Regions from separate parts of the Kribbella amoyensis genome, predicted to be linked through region 2. Evidence: riboswitches for the same ligand, from Rfam matches in the RefSeq annotation. Region 2 holds a riboswitch; the other holds the start of a gene.

The links. Region 2 has a riboswitch for glycine ahead of gcvP (aminomethyl-transferring glycine dehydrogenase). Riboswitches for the same ligand answer to the same signal wherever they lie in the genome.
Region 1: it holds a riboswitch for glycine, as region 2 does, so the genes downstream of both, FB561_RS05005 (L-serine ammonia-lyase) here and gcvP (aminomethyl-transferring glycine dehydrogenase) in region 2, are expected to answer to the same signal.

The regions. Positions count from the first base shown of each region.
Region 1 covers NZ_VIVK01000001.1:1,043,682-1,051,258, reverse strand. Annotated here, with positions in the region: gene FB561_RS05020 (alpha/beta hydrolase) at 1-1,243, opposite strand, end outside; gene FB561_RS05015 (hypothetical protein) at 1,358-2,275, opposite strand; gene FB561_RS05010 (DUF3817 domain-containing protein) at 2,379-2,723, shown strand; glycine riboswitch at 2,786-2,878, shown strand; gene FB561_RS05005 (L-serine ammonia-lyase) at 2,957-4,330, shown strand; gene FB561_RS05000 (alpha/beta fold hydrolase) at 4,292-4,981, opposite strand; gene FB561_RS04995 (hypothetical protein) at 5,135-5,755, shown strand; gene FB561_RS04990 (SDR family NAD(P)-dependent oxidoreductase) at 5,987-6,691, opposite strand; gene FB561_RS04985 (helix-turn-helix transcriptional regulator) at 6,794-7,577, shown strand, end outside.
Region 2 covers NZ_VIVK01000001.1:5,239,990-5,247,566, reverse strand. Annotated here, with positions in the region: gene FB561_RS24565 (hypothetical protein) at 1-98, opposite strand, end outside; gene FB561_RS24560 (serine hydrolase domain-containing protein) at 159-1,460, opposite strand; gene gcvP (aminomethyl-transferring glycine dehydrogenase) at 1,457-4,321, opposite strand; glycine riboswitch at 4,397-4,489, opposite strand; gene FB561_RS24550 (MerR family transcriptional regulator) at 4,605-5,219, opposite strand; gene FB561_RS24545 (bifunctional nuclease family protein) at 5,482-5,976, opposite strand; gene ftsR (transcriptional regulator FtsR) at 6,092-6,778, opposite strand; gene FB561_RS24535 (FHA domain-containing protein) at 6,762-7,286, opposite strand; gene gcvH (glycine cleavage system protein GcvH) at 7,404-7,577, opposite strand, start outside.

The DNA of each region.
Region 1 (7,577 bases), 4.2 Mb from region 2:
GGTTGTCCACCTCGGTCGGTGCGCCGAGGCAGGACGCGGTCGCAAGCAACGCACCGGGGTATCGCATCTCCGGGTACTTGCGGCCCAGCGTGCGCAGCTGCGCGGCGTACTGCTGGTAGCTGTGCACCGGAAGTCGCCAGTCCTGGCAGAACACCGCGAACGGGTTCGACCGCAACCCTGTCGGCGCGGGCGGCTCAGTAACTACCGGGGGCTCGCTCTTCTCCAGCTGCTGCAGGATGCCGGCCAGCTTCGGCCACTCCGCGTCGTAGAAGGTCCGGAACGCCGCATAGCTGAGCGTGAACGGCGTCAGCGCGGTGTGCGGGTCCCTCGGATCGGGCAGCTCACCACGGCCGGCCCGGGCGAGCAGGTCGGCCCACAGCGCGCGCACGTCTCGCCCGTGCAGCACACAGTCCGTACTGCGTTCGCACCAGCGGACGAACTCGTCGAAGGAGTCCTGCGCGGTCGCGGCCTGCGTGTCGAGGAACGCGGACGTGCCGAGGCTGTGGTCGACCGAGCTCTCCAGCACGATCGCCCGGACACGCCGCGGGAACACCTCGGCGTACTGCTCACCCAGCAACGTCCCGTACGAGCTGCCGTGGAAGGTGAGTTGCTGCTCGCCGAGTGCCGAGCGGATCGCGTCGACGTCCCGGACGCTCTGCAGGCTGTCGATGTGGTCGTACACCGGTCCCGTGTTCGCGCGGCAGTCGGCGGACAGCTCCCGGTTGTAGCGGATCGTCCGGTCGAACTCCGCCTGACTACCGATCAAGGGTGAGGGCTGCCGGGCCAGCAACGCCGCCGAGCACTTCACCGGGTTGCTGCCGCCGATACCCCGTGGATCGAGGCTGACGATGTCGAACCGGTCCTGCAGGTTCTCGCTGAAGCGGGTCATCCCGGTCTTGATCCGGGACACGCCCGAGTCGCCGGGACCGCCGGGCCCGAAGACCAGCACCCCGACGCGCCGGGCCGGGTCCTTCGCCGGCCGCCGGGCGATCGCGAGGCCGAAGGTGGGTCCGTCCGGCCGCTGCCAGTCCACGGGGACCTGCAGGGTCGCACACTGCGATCCCTTCACCAGTTGGGGATCCTCGTCCCCGACCGGCGTGCAGTCGGACCACTCCACCTTCGACGGGCGCACCTCCGAGGGGGCGGCCTGGGCGGATGTCGGCAGGGCGCCGACGCCGGTTGCGGCGACGCCCAGGACCACACCCCACGCGGTGGTCCTGAGCCGTCTTGTTGCAGTGCGCACGTGGACATCTCCTGTCGTCTGGGAAACGTCCCCGATCCTTCGGCAATCGCTGTCCGGCGGCATCAGGTCTGTCCCCGGACCAGACCCCCGTCGCCGGTGGGGGACGGCTGGGGGTCAGCGACCGCAGCCCTTGCAGGGTCTGCGGGTCCGCAGGTGATACCCGTACGCCGCGACCGCGAGCCCCACGCCCCACGCGAAGTACGCGGGCACGGCGACCCAGAAGAAGCTGTCCGGCAACCCCACGTCCCCGTACACCGCCTTGCCCTGCAAAGCGGCCGCGATCATCTGCAGCAACCCGACACCGAAGTACGCCGTAATGCCCGCGCCCAGGCCGGCCCCGGGAAGGAGCAGCATCCAGCGGGGAAAGACGCGACCGGCTCGGTACACCAGCAGGAGCGGCAGCAGGATCCCCGCGAGCAGGAAGCCGCCCTCGAACAACAGAATCGACAGGCCCGCGTCGTACGGCACGAAGTCGAAGCCGACCACGGCCTGGGCGGCCAGACGAGTAAGGCAGCCCGCGACGGCGAGCCACGCAGCGGCGAAGGCCCACCGTGGAGTCGAGGTGAGGTGAGGTTGTCCGCTACAGCGGAGGCAGGTGGGGTCGAGCGCGCGTTGCCGGGTGAGCGCGGTGAGGCCGAGCAGCGCTGCGCCGGTCAGTGCACCGAAGCGGCTGAGCAGTCCGGCGAGGTCGAAGGGGATGCCCAGGCCGGGGAGGATTCCGCCGACCACGTCCAGCAACGCCAACGCGGACACGGCGACCCACCCGGCCGCCATCGCCCACACCAGGCCGATCAGCACGCGACTACGGGGGCGCTTAGCCAGCGTGACCAGCCCGGCGGCGCTCAGCGCACACCCGGCCACGGCGACCCAGTCCGGTACGAGCAGGTCGTTCCCCGGGAGCTTCCAGTCCGGCCCGTGTCCGGTGGCGAACCAGAGCCGCACACCGCCGTAGACCGCGGACCAGAGCAGCGCGGCCCGCGGTACTGAGGCGGCCCAGGCCGGGGCGGTCGAGGTCCGCGCGATCGTGGTCATGACCTCAGCCTGGTCGGCGCCCGCGGTCCGCGGATCACTCCGGCGGGGGAGCGGGCTCCATCGCCCGATGGGGAGTTGGCGCGCCTTGTTAGGGTCCAGATCGATGACCGAGATCGCCGCCGAGGCCCCCGCCGCCCAGAAGCACGCGATGTGGTTCCGCATCGTGGCCGTCGCCGAAGCCGTGTCCTGGACCGGCCTGCTGATCGGCATGCTGTTCAAGCACGTGCTGACCGAACAGGAGCTCGGGGTGCAGATCTTCGGCCCCATCCACGGCGGCATCTTCGTGCTGTACTTGCTCACCGTCGCCGTGGTCCGTAAGCCGCTGGGCTGGACCTGGCCGACCACGCTGCTGGCGCTGGCGGCGAGTGTTCCGCCGCTGTTCACCTGGTTCTTCGAGCTCTGGGCGTCCCGGACCGGGCGGCTCGGCGCGACCGGCCGGGCGGATTGACGCGCGCACCGGGTCCGCCGTACCGTCGCGGCGTCCGACCACTCAAGTGCACAGCAGCCGCATGAACCCGTGCGGGAGAGACCTGGGCTCGACCCGGGCGCCGTAGGAGCAACTCTCCCCAAGAATCTCTCAGGCACCTTCACCGCACGGGCGAGGCACCTCTGGAAGGCAGCAAGCCTGACAGAGTGGGGAGGCAACCAAACGGTCAACGGTGACCGGAAGGAATCCTCCAGATGGCGATCAGCGTCTTCGATCTCTTCAGCATCGGGATCGGCCCGTCCAGCTCACACACCGTGGGCCCGATGAGAGCCGCCCGGACGTTCGCCCTCGGCCTCGCCGACGACGGTCTGCTCACCCGGACCACGGCCGTCGAGTCGCAGCTGTTCGGCTCACTCGGCGCGACCGGGCACGGCCACGGCAGTGACAAGGCCGTCCTGCTCGGCCTCGAGGGCGAGGACCCGGAGACCGTCGACACGCGCTCGGTGAACGGCCGGGTCGAGGTGATCCGGTCCCACGGCCGGCTCCGGCTCGCCGGGACGCACGAGGTCGCCTTCGACGAGAACAGCCAGCTGGTGATGCACCGGCGCAAGGCATTGCCGTACCACCCGAACGGGATGCGGTTCCTGGCCCGCGATGCCGGTGGCGAGGTGCTGCGCGAGCGCACGTACTACTCCGTCGGCGGCGGCTTCGTGGTCGACGAGACCGCAGCGGCCGGGGACCGGATCGTGCCGGACCGGACGCCGCTGAAGTACCCGTTCCGCTCCGGCGCCGAACTGCTCGACCGGTGCCGCGAGTCGCACCTGCCGATCAGCGAGGTGATGCTCGCGAACGAGCTGGCCTGGCGGACCGAGCCGGAGATCCGGGCCGGCCTGCTGCACATCTGGCAGGTGATGCAGGACTGCGTCCAGGAGGGCTGCGAGACCGAGGGCGTCCTGCCCGGCGGTCTGAAGGTGCCGCGGCGCGCGTACGCCCTGCACCAGAAGCTCAGCCGGGACCCGTGGTCGATGGACCCGCTCAAGGTGATGGACTGGGTGAACCTGTTCGCGCTCGCGGTGAACGAGCAGAACGCGTCCGGCGGCCGGATCGTCACCGCCCCGACGAACGGCGCCGCCGGCATCATCCCCGCGGTGCTGCACTACTACCGCCGGTTCGTGCCCGGATCCACCGAAGAGGGCGTGATCCGGTTCCTGCTCGCGGCCGCCGCGATCGGCGTGCTGTACAAGGAGAACGCGTCGATCTCCGGGGCCGAGGTCGGCTGTCAGGGCGAGGTCGGCTCGGCCTGTTCGATGGCGGCGGCCGGACTCTGCGAGGTCCTCGGCGGCACCCCGGAGCAGGTCGAGAACGCGGCCGAGATCGCGATGGAGCACAACCTCGGCCTGACCTGCGACCCGGTCGGCGGGCTGGTCCAGATCCCGTGCATCGAGCGGAACGCGATGGCCTCGGTGAAGGCGATCAACGCGGCCCGGATGGCGATGCACGGGGACGGGGTGCACGTGGTCACGCTGGACAAGGTGATCAAGACGATGCGCGAGACCGGCGCCGACATGAAGATCAAGTACAAGGAGACGTCACGCGGCGGGCTCGCCGTGAACGTGATCGAGTGCTGACGGATCCTCCACGTGCGCGTTGTGGCCGAGCCCGGGCAGCGTGACCACCTGGTCGTGCAGCGCGGCGAGCTCGGCGTCGGTGTTCATCGGATCCAGCTCGCCCCGGGCCAGCACCACGTCGGCCTGGGCGTCACGCAGCAGCCTCGGGAGATTCGGGGCGCCGACGCCGAAGGCCCGTGGATCCAGGGCGAGCCGCCAGCCCTGGTCGTCCTGGACGAGGCCGTGGTCGACCGCGGGATCACGCGGATCCACGATGCCGTCGAGACCGGCGACCCGGAGGTACCGCGCTGCCGCCTCGTCGCGGGTGCCGTAGTACGCGATCGGGCGGGCCGCCAACGCCGCCGACCTGGCGAGGTCCTCGTCGGACCAGGTCACCTTGACCCCGAGCGCGATCACGCGATCCACGCGCACGCCGTACCGGCCGGACGCGAGCTCGAGGGCGAGGACGCCGCCGAGGGAGTGGCCGATGATCGTCACGCCGGCCGGGACGGTGGGCGCGAGAGCGGCGGTCATCGTTTCGAAGGAGTAGCCGGGCAGCGGGTCGGCGGTGCCGTGGCCGGGGAGGTCGGGCGCGATCGCGCCGTCGAGGTGCCACCGGTCCCACACGCGGCTCGTGGCCCCGAGTCCGTGCAGCAGCAAAGTTGTTGTCATCGCAGCAGGCTGGCACAGCGTGATCGGTCCTGCTCGTCGCGTGGGCGAGTTCGCTGAGCCGGCAGGTTGTGGCTGCCGGATTCGGCCGCGAAATGGTGAAGATCGTTCCAGGGTCTGTTTGAAACGACCCGGCTTCGTTACTGTGCCGGACTTGTGAAGCCGTTCTCCGAGGAAGAACAGGCAGCACGTCGCCGGCCTTTGCTGAGGAGCCCGAAAGGCCGCCGGATCGCCGCCGCCACCGCCACCCTGCTGGGAATCTACGCCGCCCTGACCGCAGTCAGCCTGCTCGGCGGCCCCCAGCTCCCGTTGATCCCCGGCCCGGGAACCCAGGACGCCCTGAACCCGGTCACCGGCCCCCCGTCGACCAGAGCATCCGAACGCGCCTACCCCCCGATCCCACCGGACAAGACGGCCGCACCGACCACCACCCCGGTCCCGACACCGTCCGCCCTACCGTCCTGGGATCCGCCCGCGACGGTCGCGCGCCCCGTCGACCGCCCGTCGGACGCGGCAACTCGGCAGCCGCGCGAGGTCAAGCCGACGCCGATCCCGGTCGAGGAACGGACAGGTGAGCCGACGACAGCGGCGACCCGAACCCCCGAGGTCCCGGAGCCGACGCGGACCCCGGAGCCGACGCGGACCCCGACGGTCACCCCGTCCGACCCACCAGAACCGACCGAGCCCCCGACCACCCAGACCCCACCTCCCGAAGACCCTGACCACCCGACGTTGGGTGACGCACTCCTAGCCCTCCTCGACGCCCTCACCCCGTAGCACTCAGAAGCCACGCGGCGGCGGACCGGCAGCACTCACCAACCAGTGCGGCCGGCCGGGTGTCGGACTGGATCAGGCGTGGAGGGCGTCGGGCGGCCGGCTGCCTGGGAGGTTAGTGAGTGGTGCAGGTCCGTGCTCACCCACGACCGCCGCCCCCGCCGTAACGCCTGCTTCGACAACTGCGAGCTCGTGTTTCCGGCCAGGCACCAGCAGCACCAGCGGGCCGGGCGTTCACCACGGGACGGTGCCGGTCAGGCTGAGGTATTGGCCGGTGGGGCCTTCGGGGGGTGTTTGGGCGAGGCGGACGATGATCTCGGCTCCTTCTTCCACCGTCTGGTTGCCTCGGTGACCGTTGAAGTCTGTGGCGGTGAAGCCCGGGTCGACCGTGTTGATCCGCAGCTCCGGGTGGAGGCGGGCGAACTGGAGGGTGAGCATGTTGAGCGCCGCCTTCGACGAGGCGTAGACCGGCGCCGGAATCCAGACCGGGACGGCTCCCGCGTTCGCCTCGGGATCCGCCGCGACCGTCAGCGAACCGAGCCCGCTGCTCACGTTGACCACGACCGGGTTGCTGCTCTTGCGCAGAACCGGCAGGAACTCGTTCAGCACGCTGACCGGCCCGTACACGTTCACCTCGTACACGGCCCGCACCACCTCCGCCGTCACCTCTTCCGCGGTCCGCCCGGCCCCCGGGATGCCCGCGTTGTTGATCAGCACGTCGAGCCCACCTTCCGCCTGGACCTGCTCGGCGGCGGCGCGGATCGACGGGACGTCGGTGACGTCGAGGTGGACGTACCGCGCGCCGAGTTCGGTGGCGGCCCGCTGACCGCGGGCCGGGTCGCGGGTGCCGAGGTAGACGGTGTGGCCTAGGGCAACCAATTGGCGGGCTGCTTCGTAGCCGAGCCCTTTGTTGGCTCCGGTGATGAGGGTTGTCGTCATGCTTCGAGCTTCGCGGCGGCACGGATCGGCAGGGAGTACCCGGACCAGCCTGGGGACTCGCAGTACCAGGTTGGGCCGGCCGGAGACCGCGATACTGGGGAGGTGGGCGAACTCGGCAGCACCCTGCACGCGTGGCGTGATCGCGTCACCCCGGCCGACGTCGGGCTCCCGGTCGGTGGGGTACGCCGGGCACCGGGGCTCCGCCGGGAGGAGCTGGCCCAGCTCGCCGGGCTGTCGGTGGACTACGTGGTCCGGTTGGAGCAGGGCCGGTCGTCGGCGCCGTCGGTCCAGGTGCTCACCGCACTCGCCCGGGCGCTCCGGCTCAGCGACGACGAACGCGACCACCTGTTCGCCCTGGCCGGCCAACTACCGCCCGCGCCCGGACAGATCTCGGCGTACATCCCGCCCGGGGTGCAGCGGCTGGTGGATCAGTTCCAGGGCGCCCCGCTCAGCGTGTACGACGCGGCGTGGACCGTCGTCACCTGGAACCCGTTGTGGGCCGCGCTGCTCGGTGATCCGTCCGCGCTCCGCGGTAGGCGGCGCAACATCATCTGGCGGCACTTCGTCCCCGACGAGGCCGAGAACGCCGACTTCGGCCGCGTCCTGCAGACCCCGGAACAGGCCGAGCGGTTCGGCGTGGCGATGGTCACCGACCTGCGCGCCGCCACCGCCCGGTACCCGCACGACCAGGAACTCCGCGCCCTGATCCGCGACCTCCGCGCCACCAGTCCCCGGTTCGCCGCCCTCTGGAACGAGCACCGCACCGGCTTCCACGAGTCCGACCGCAAGACCTTCGACCACCCGTCCCTCGGCCCGCTGGTCCTCGACTGCGACATCCTCACCGCCCCCGGCAACGACCTCCGCCTGGTCGTCTACACAGCACCCC
Region 2 (7,577 bases):
CTCTCCTGCGGGTCGGACCAGTGATCGACCGCACCCCTGACGACGAAACCGAGCAGCACGACGACGATCCCGACGGACACGATCCGGAGCCACGGCATGTCCTCACCGTAGTTCGGAGGTCACCCGTGGTTCTCGGTCACGGCCGCTTCCGGCCGTGGTCAGCGGCCGTACGGACGACGGGTGAGGCTGAAGGTGGCGATGTTGAGTTCCTGGATGGCGCCGGTGTCGTCGCGGATCACCTTGAGGTTCTCGCCGGCCAGGTAGCCGTCGCGGCCTCGGTACAGGTCGGGGCCGAGCGGGGTGAAGCGGGAGGTGAGGCCGCCGGTGATCTGGAGGATGCCGCAGCTGACCACCATCGTCAGCGGGGTGTTGCCCCAGTACCAGTGGCCGAGCAACTCCTCGCCTTGGGCCAGCCGTGGTTCGGGGACCCATTCCTGCGGCAGCGGTGGTTCGTGGGCGACCAGGGTGCGCATCAGGTCGAGCGGGACGGACGCGCACTTGCCGTACGTCGCGTTGCCCAGCGTCACGGCACCGATCCGCCGGGCCCGGTCCACGAACAACCCGGCCAGGAAGCCCGGCATCGAACCGGTGTGGCCGACGAAGACGTACGGGTCGTCCGCGTACAACCGCAGACCCAGCCCGTACGAGCCGGTGAGGGCCTCGCGCGGATCCGAGGCCGACGGGGCCGCCATCTCCTCGACAGTGTCCCGGCTCAGCACCTCGTACACCGGGTCGATCCAGAACGCCGCCAGCTTGGCCAGGTCCTCGATCGTGCTCCACAGCTGACCGGCCGGGGCCATCGCGGCCGCGTCGTGGGCCGGTTCCTCCTCGAGCCGACCGCTGAACGGGTGCACCGAGAACCCCTGGGCCGCGGGCGCCGCCGGGAAGTACGAGGTCCGCTTCATCTCCAGCGGCCGGAGGATCCGCTCCACCACCAGGTCGAACCAGGCCTCGCCGCGCACCCGCGCCACGATCTCACCGAGCAGGCCGTAGCCGAGGTTCGAGTAGTGGTGCCGCCGATCCGCCGGACCGGCCGCGTGCGCGTCGTCCATCGCGGCCGCGAGCTCGTCGAACGTGACGCCCGGGTTGCGCTCCCACCACGGCCCCTCGGGCTCGGCGTTCATCCCGCCCGAGTGCGCGAGCAGGTGCCGGATCGTCCGGTCCCCGAACGCGATCCCGGGCAGATGCTTGCCAACGGCATCGTTCAGCCCGAGCAGCCCGTCGTCCCGGCACTGCAGCACCAGGATCGCGGTCAGCGTCTTCGTGATCGACCCGATCCGGTACTGCACGTCCGGCCCCGGCGCGCCCCCGTCCACGGTGGCGAACCGCCCCCGCGACCCGGTCCACACCAAGGCGCCGTCCCGCAGCACCCCGGCGTTGATCGACGGCAACCTCCACTCGGACTGCGCCGCGGCCACCTCCGCGAACAGGGCGGCCGCGGTGTCAGGACGAAGGGTCACTCAAAGGCCTCCGGGGACGGGCAGGAGCAGATCAGGTTGCGGTCGCCGTACGCACCGTCGATGCGGCGGACCGGCGGCCAGTACTTGGTGGTCCGGTCGACGGAACGCGGGAACGCGGCCTCCTCACGGGTGTACGCGTGGTCCCACTTGTCGTTGATCACCGAGGACGCGGTGTGCGGCGCGTTCACCAGCGGGTTGTCGCCGGCCGGCCACTCCCCCGCCACGACCCGGTCGATCTCGTGCCGGATCGCGATCATCGCGTCGACGAACCGGTCCAGCTCGCCCAGGTCCTCGGACTCGGTCGGCTCGACCATCAGCGTGCCGGCCACCGGGAACGACATCGTCGGCGCGTGGAAGCCGTAGTCGATCAGCCGCTTGGCGACGTCGTCGACGGTGATGCCGGTCTCCTTGGTGATCGGCCGCAGGTCCAGGATGCACTCGTGCGCGACCAGGCCGTTCTCGCCGGTGTAGAGCACGGGGAACGCGTTCTCGAGCCGCTTGGCGACGTAGTTCGCGGTCAGCACCGCGTTCTTCGTCGCCGCGGTCAGCCCCTCGGCGCCCATCATCCGGATGTACGCCCAGGAGATCGCCAGCACCCCGGCCGACCCGAACGGAGCAGCGCTGATCGGGCCGACCCCGGACTCCGGTCCGGCCTGGTCGAGCAGCGGGTGGTTCGGCAGGTACGGCGCCAGGTGCTCGGCCACCGCGACCGGACCGACACCAGGGCCGCCGCCACCGTGCGGGATACAGAACGTCTTGTGCAGGTTCAGGTGGCTGACGTCGCCGCCGAACTCGCCCGGCTTGGCGAGGCCGAGCAGGGCGTTCAGGTTCGCGCCGTCGACGTACACCTGGCCGCCGTGGTCGTGGACGATCCGGCAGACCTCGGTGACGCTCTCCTCGTACACGCCGTGCGTCGACGGGTACGTGATCATGATCGCGGCCAGCTTCGCCGCGTGCTCGGCGGCCTTGGCGCGCAGGTCGTCCAGGTCGATCGTGCCGTCGTCGTTGCCCTTGACAACGACGACCTTCATCCCGGCCATCACCGCGGACGCCGCGTTGGTACCGTGCGCGCTGGCCGGGATCAGGCAGACGGTGCGCTCGCTGTCGCCGTTGGCCAGGTGGTACCCACGGATCGCGAGCAGCCCGGCCAGCTCACCCTGCGAGCCCGCGTTCGGCTGGATCGACACCTTCGCGTACCCGGTCACCTCGGCCAGCCAGCGCTCCAGCTGACCGATCAGCTTGACGTACCCGGCGGCGTCCTCGATCGGCGCGAACGGGTGCAGGTCGGCGAACTCGGGCCAGGTGACCGCTTCCATCTCGGTGGTCGCGTTCAGCTTCATCGTGCACGAGCCGAGCGGGATCATGCCCCGGTCGAGCGCGTAGTCCTTGTCGCTCAGCTTGCGCAGGTACCGCAGCATCGCGGTCTCCGAGCGGTGCGTGTTGAAGACCGGGTGGGTCAGGTACTCGGTGCTGCGGGCAACGGCCTGGTCGAGCGCCGGGCCGGTGAGCGCGGCGTCGTAGGTGACGCCGAAGGCCTGGCAGACCCGGCTCAGCACCGAGGCGTCGGTCTTCTCGTCGCAGGACAGGCCGACGTGGTCGGCGTCGACGAGGCGCAGCCAGATCCCGTGCTGCCGGGCCGCGTCGACCACGTCCGCCGCGCGGCCTGGGACCCTGGCGAGCACGGTGTCGAAGAACTGCTCGTGCACGACCTCGATGCCGCCGGCCCGCAACGACGCGGCCAGGCTGTCGGCGTGCCCGTGCACCCGCTCGGCGATCGCCTTCAGGCCGTCCGGACCGTGGTACACCGCGTACATCGACGCGACCACGGCGAGCAGCACCTGCGCGGTACAGATGTTCGAGGTCGCCTTCTCGCGACGGATGTGCTGCTCCCGGGTCTGCAGCGCCAGCCGGTACGCCGGGGCGCCGTCCGCGTCGACGGAGACGCCGACGAGGCGACCGGGCAACGACCGCTCCAGGCCGGTCCGGACCGACATGAAGCCGGCGTGCGGGCCACCGTAGAAGAGCGGAACGCCGAAGCGCTGGGACGAGCCGATCACGATGTCGGCCCCGGCCTCGCCCGGCGCCTCGAGCACGGTCAGCGCGAGCAGGTCGGACGCCACCGCGACCAGGGTGTCGCGGGCGTGCGCGGCCTCGATCAACGGCCTCAGGTCGCGGACGGCTCCACCGGCGCCGGGGTACTGGACCAGGAAGCCGAAGAAGTCACCGTCCGGCAGGCCGTCGGTGGTGTCGGCGAGCACGACCTCGATCCCGAGCGCCTCGGCCCGGGTCCGGACCACGGCGATGGTCTGGTCGAAGCAGTCGGCGTCGACCAGGAACCGGTCGCTCTTGCTCTTGCGGTTCCCCCGGTGCGCCAGCGTCATCGCCTCGGCGGCCGCGGTGCCCTCGTCGAGCAGCGACGCGTTCGCGGTCGGCAGCCCGGTCAGGTCGGACACCACGGTCTGGAAGTTCAGCAGCGCCTCCAGCCGGCCCTGCGAGATCTCCGGCTGGTACGGCGTGTAGGCGGTGTACCACGCCGGGTTCTCGACCAGGCGGCGGACGATCACCGACGGCGTGAAGGTGCCGTAGTACCCCTGGCCGATCATCGAGGTGGCGATGGTGTTACGGGCGGCGAGCTGCCGGAGCTCGGTCAGCGCGTCCACCTCGGAGGCGGGCTCGGGCAGCCGGAGCGGCTCGGCCGACCGGATCGAGGCGGGCACCGCGGCATCGACGAGCGCGTCGACGTCGGCGTACCCGAGGGCGCGCACCATCGTGGCGACCTCGTCAGGGCGTGGCCCGATATGGCGGTCGGCGAAGGCGGCCGAGACCAGCGGGGTGGGGGTGGAGGAGTCTTGCGCAGTCATCGAGAGAGGCTCCGTTGCTGACAGTTCTGCCGGTGGCCTCCCCCTCTGTCACGCGCGGACACGCTTCAGAGTCGCCTGTGGCACCCGGTCCATGGGCCTGAGAGGTTCCGGGGAGGAATTGCCCCTTCGGCGCCCGGGCATCGCCCGGAACTCTCCCGCGTGCTGTGTGCGGCTATCGCCGAGGTTACCAGCAACCGGGCGGTTCATCGGGCAGTACGCACCCGGGCAGCAGAACGCCCACCCGCCGGGGAAGTGAGTGGGCGCGGAGAGTGAGGACGGTGGTTCAGCCGGTCATCCGGGCGCGGCGGCGAGCGGCGAGTTCGTCGCTCGCGTGCGGCTCGGCCTCGTCGCCGTGGCCGGCCCGCTCGGTCGGCAGCTCGGACAGCGAACCCTCGACCTCGCGCCAGACCCCGCCGAGCGCGATCCCGAAGACCCCCTGACCGCCGGCCAGCAGATCGATCACCTCGTCCGGCGAGGTGCACATGTAGACCGAGGCGCCGTCGCTCATCAGCGTGATCTGGGTCAGGTCGTCGATCCCGCGCTGGCTCAGGTGCGCGATCGCGGTCCGGATCTGCTGCAACGAGATGCCCGCGTCGAGCAGCCGCTTGATCACCTTGAGCAGCAGCACGTCGCGGAAGCCGTAGAGCCGCTGGGTGCCGGACCCGGTGGCCGGGCGCACCGACGGCGACACCAGACCCGTCCGGGCCCAGTAGTCGAGCTGGCGGTAGGTGATCCCGGCGGCCGCGCACGCGGTCGGGCCACGGAACCCGACGTCCTCCGGCATCGGCGACAGGTCGTCGTCGAAGAGCAACCCCTGAACACCCGCGGCCGCGGCCGCGTCGGCGTGCGCGTCGGACGTCGACTGCGCCGTCAGATCAGTGTCGCCGGTGCGTGTCACGCCTGCGCCTCCCTGGGTACCGACTGGAACGGATCACATCCGTGGAGTTACAACACTCCACAACTCCTTCAAGGTAAGCCGCCGACCAGGGCCGGTCAACGACAACGGGTCCGAGCCGGGAGCGTGTCGCGCTCCCGACCCGAATCGTTACCTGTCCGGGCTTGTACCAGGTGGGTTCAAGTCCGGGCGCTGTTCAGGTGTGAAAGTCCGTCTTTTCGTCGATGCCGACGGGTGAGTACCCCGTTCGGGTCCGCCCTACACGTCAGCTCTTGTCGAAGTCCTCAGGTGTGACCTGATCGAGAAACTCGCGGAACCGCTCGACCTCTTCTTCTTCCTCGACCTCGTCGGCGCCGTCGGTCTCGCTGTCCGGCACCGGGATGCCGGCCTCGGCCAGGATCTCCTCGGCGCAGAACACCGGCGTCCCGGTCCGCAGCGCGAGCGCGATCGAGTCCGACGGCCGGGCCGAGATCTCGGTCTTGTCGTCGAAGACCAGGATCGCCTCGAACACCCCGTCGGTGAGGTTGACGATCCGGACCTGGCTGAGCGTGTGCCCGAGCACCCGGATCGTCTCCGCGAACAGATCGTGGGTCAGCGGCCGGGGCGGCTCCATGCCCTGCTGGGCGAAGGCGATCGCACTGGCCTCGGCCGCACCGATCCAGATCGGCAGGTACCGCTCACCGCCGACCTCCCGGAGCAGCACGATCGGCTGACTCGAGGGCATCTCCACCCGGACTCCGACCACGTCGACTTCGCGCACACCATCAGCCTACTCTGCACACCCAGTCACGGCAGGTCGGTGGTCACCGCCCGGCTTCGACCCCAATCCGGGAGCACCTCGTACGCCGGACGCGAGGTGGTCCGGCGTCCAGCGATCAGCGCGGCAGCCGGGCGCGGACCAGGGCCGCGTGCAACCGGACGGCGAGCGCGGCGAGCTCCTCGGTCCGCTCGGTCCGGCGAGGTCCGGTCACCTGCTCGATCAGGCCGGCCTCGCGATCGGCGGCGGTCCGGAACGGCCGCAGGTGCCGTGGTTCCACGCCGTGCCGGCCGAACTCCGCGGCCGCCCGCGCGATCAGGATCGCGTCCCCGTCGTAGTGGTTGCCCCGGGCCACCAGCAGGCTGTGGCTCTCCAGCTCGGCGAGCAGCTCGGCCGAGATCCCGGCCGCCGCCCGCAGTTCGTCCCGGGTCAGCTTCAACTCGGTGCCGTGGACACCGAAGTCCTCGGCGGCCGGCAGCCCGGCCGGCTCGGGCAGCTGCTCGGGGGCCGCGGGCCGTCCGCCGGGGGTCGGCCGCAGCCCCCGGTCGATCGCGGCCAGGTGCTCCTTGATCACCTTCAGCGGCAGGTACTGGTCCCGCTGGGCGGTGAGCACGTACCGGAGCCGGTCGACGTCGGCGGCACTGAACTTGCGGTACCCCGACGCGGTCCGGGCCGGCGTCACCAGTCCCTCCGCCTCGAGGAAGCGGATCTTGGAGATGGTGACGTCGGCGAACTCGGCCCGCAGTACCTGCAGCACCTCGCCGATGCTGCTTCCTCCGGCGCCTGCGTCAGGCTTGCTGGCCACTGGCGTAGTAGACCAGCCGGTACTTGCCGATCTGGACCTCGTCGCCGTTGGTCAGCTGGACCTCGTCGATCCGGTCCCGGTTGACGTAGGTGCCGTTCAGGCTGCCGACGTCGCGCACCTTCACCCCGGCCGGGTCGCGCCGGAACTCCGCGTGCCGGCGGGACACCGTGACGTCGTCCAGGAAGATGTCGCTGTCCGGGTGCCGGCCGGCGGTGACCACGTCGACGTCGAGCAGGAACCGGCTGCCCGCGTTCGGGCCGCGCTGCACGATCAGCAGCGCCGACCCGGCCGGCAGCGCTCCGACGGCGGCCTCGTCCTCGACCGACAGCTGGTCACCGGTGTCGATCCGCTCGGTCTCCGGCTCGGCCGGGATCGGCGTCAGCATCGCGGTGTCGGTGACGCCGGGGGCGGGCACCGGACGGTCCGCGCCAGGGAGCATCGTTCCGCACTGCGAGCAGAACCGGCTGCCCTCGGAGTTCTCGTGCCCGCACTGGTTGCAGAACGGCATGCTGTGATCCTCCCGATCGCCGGCGGTCCGGCGACGTTGTCTCGTAGATCCCCGTGTGATGACAAGTGTGGACTGTGACCTCAACCCTCGACCGGCGGTTGAGGTCCGGACAACCTATCAGCTCTGGTCGAGCTGGCCCTTGTAGGTGTCGGCATCCATCAGCGCCGCCACCTCCTCGTCGTCGTCCACCTGGATGTCCAGCAGCCAGCCCTCGCCGTACGGGTCGGTGTTGACCAGGTCGGGCTGGTCGGCGAGCGACTCGTTCACCGCGGTGACGGTGCCGTTCACCGG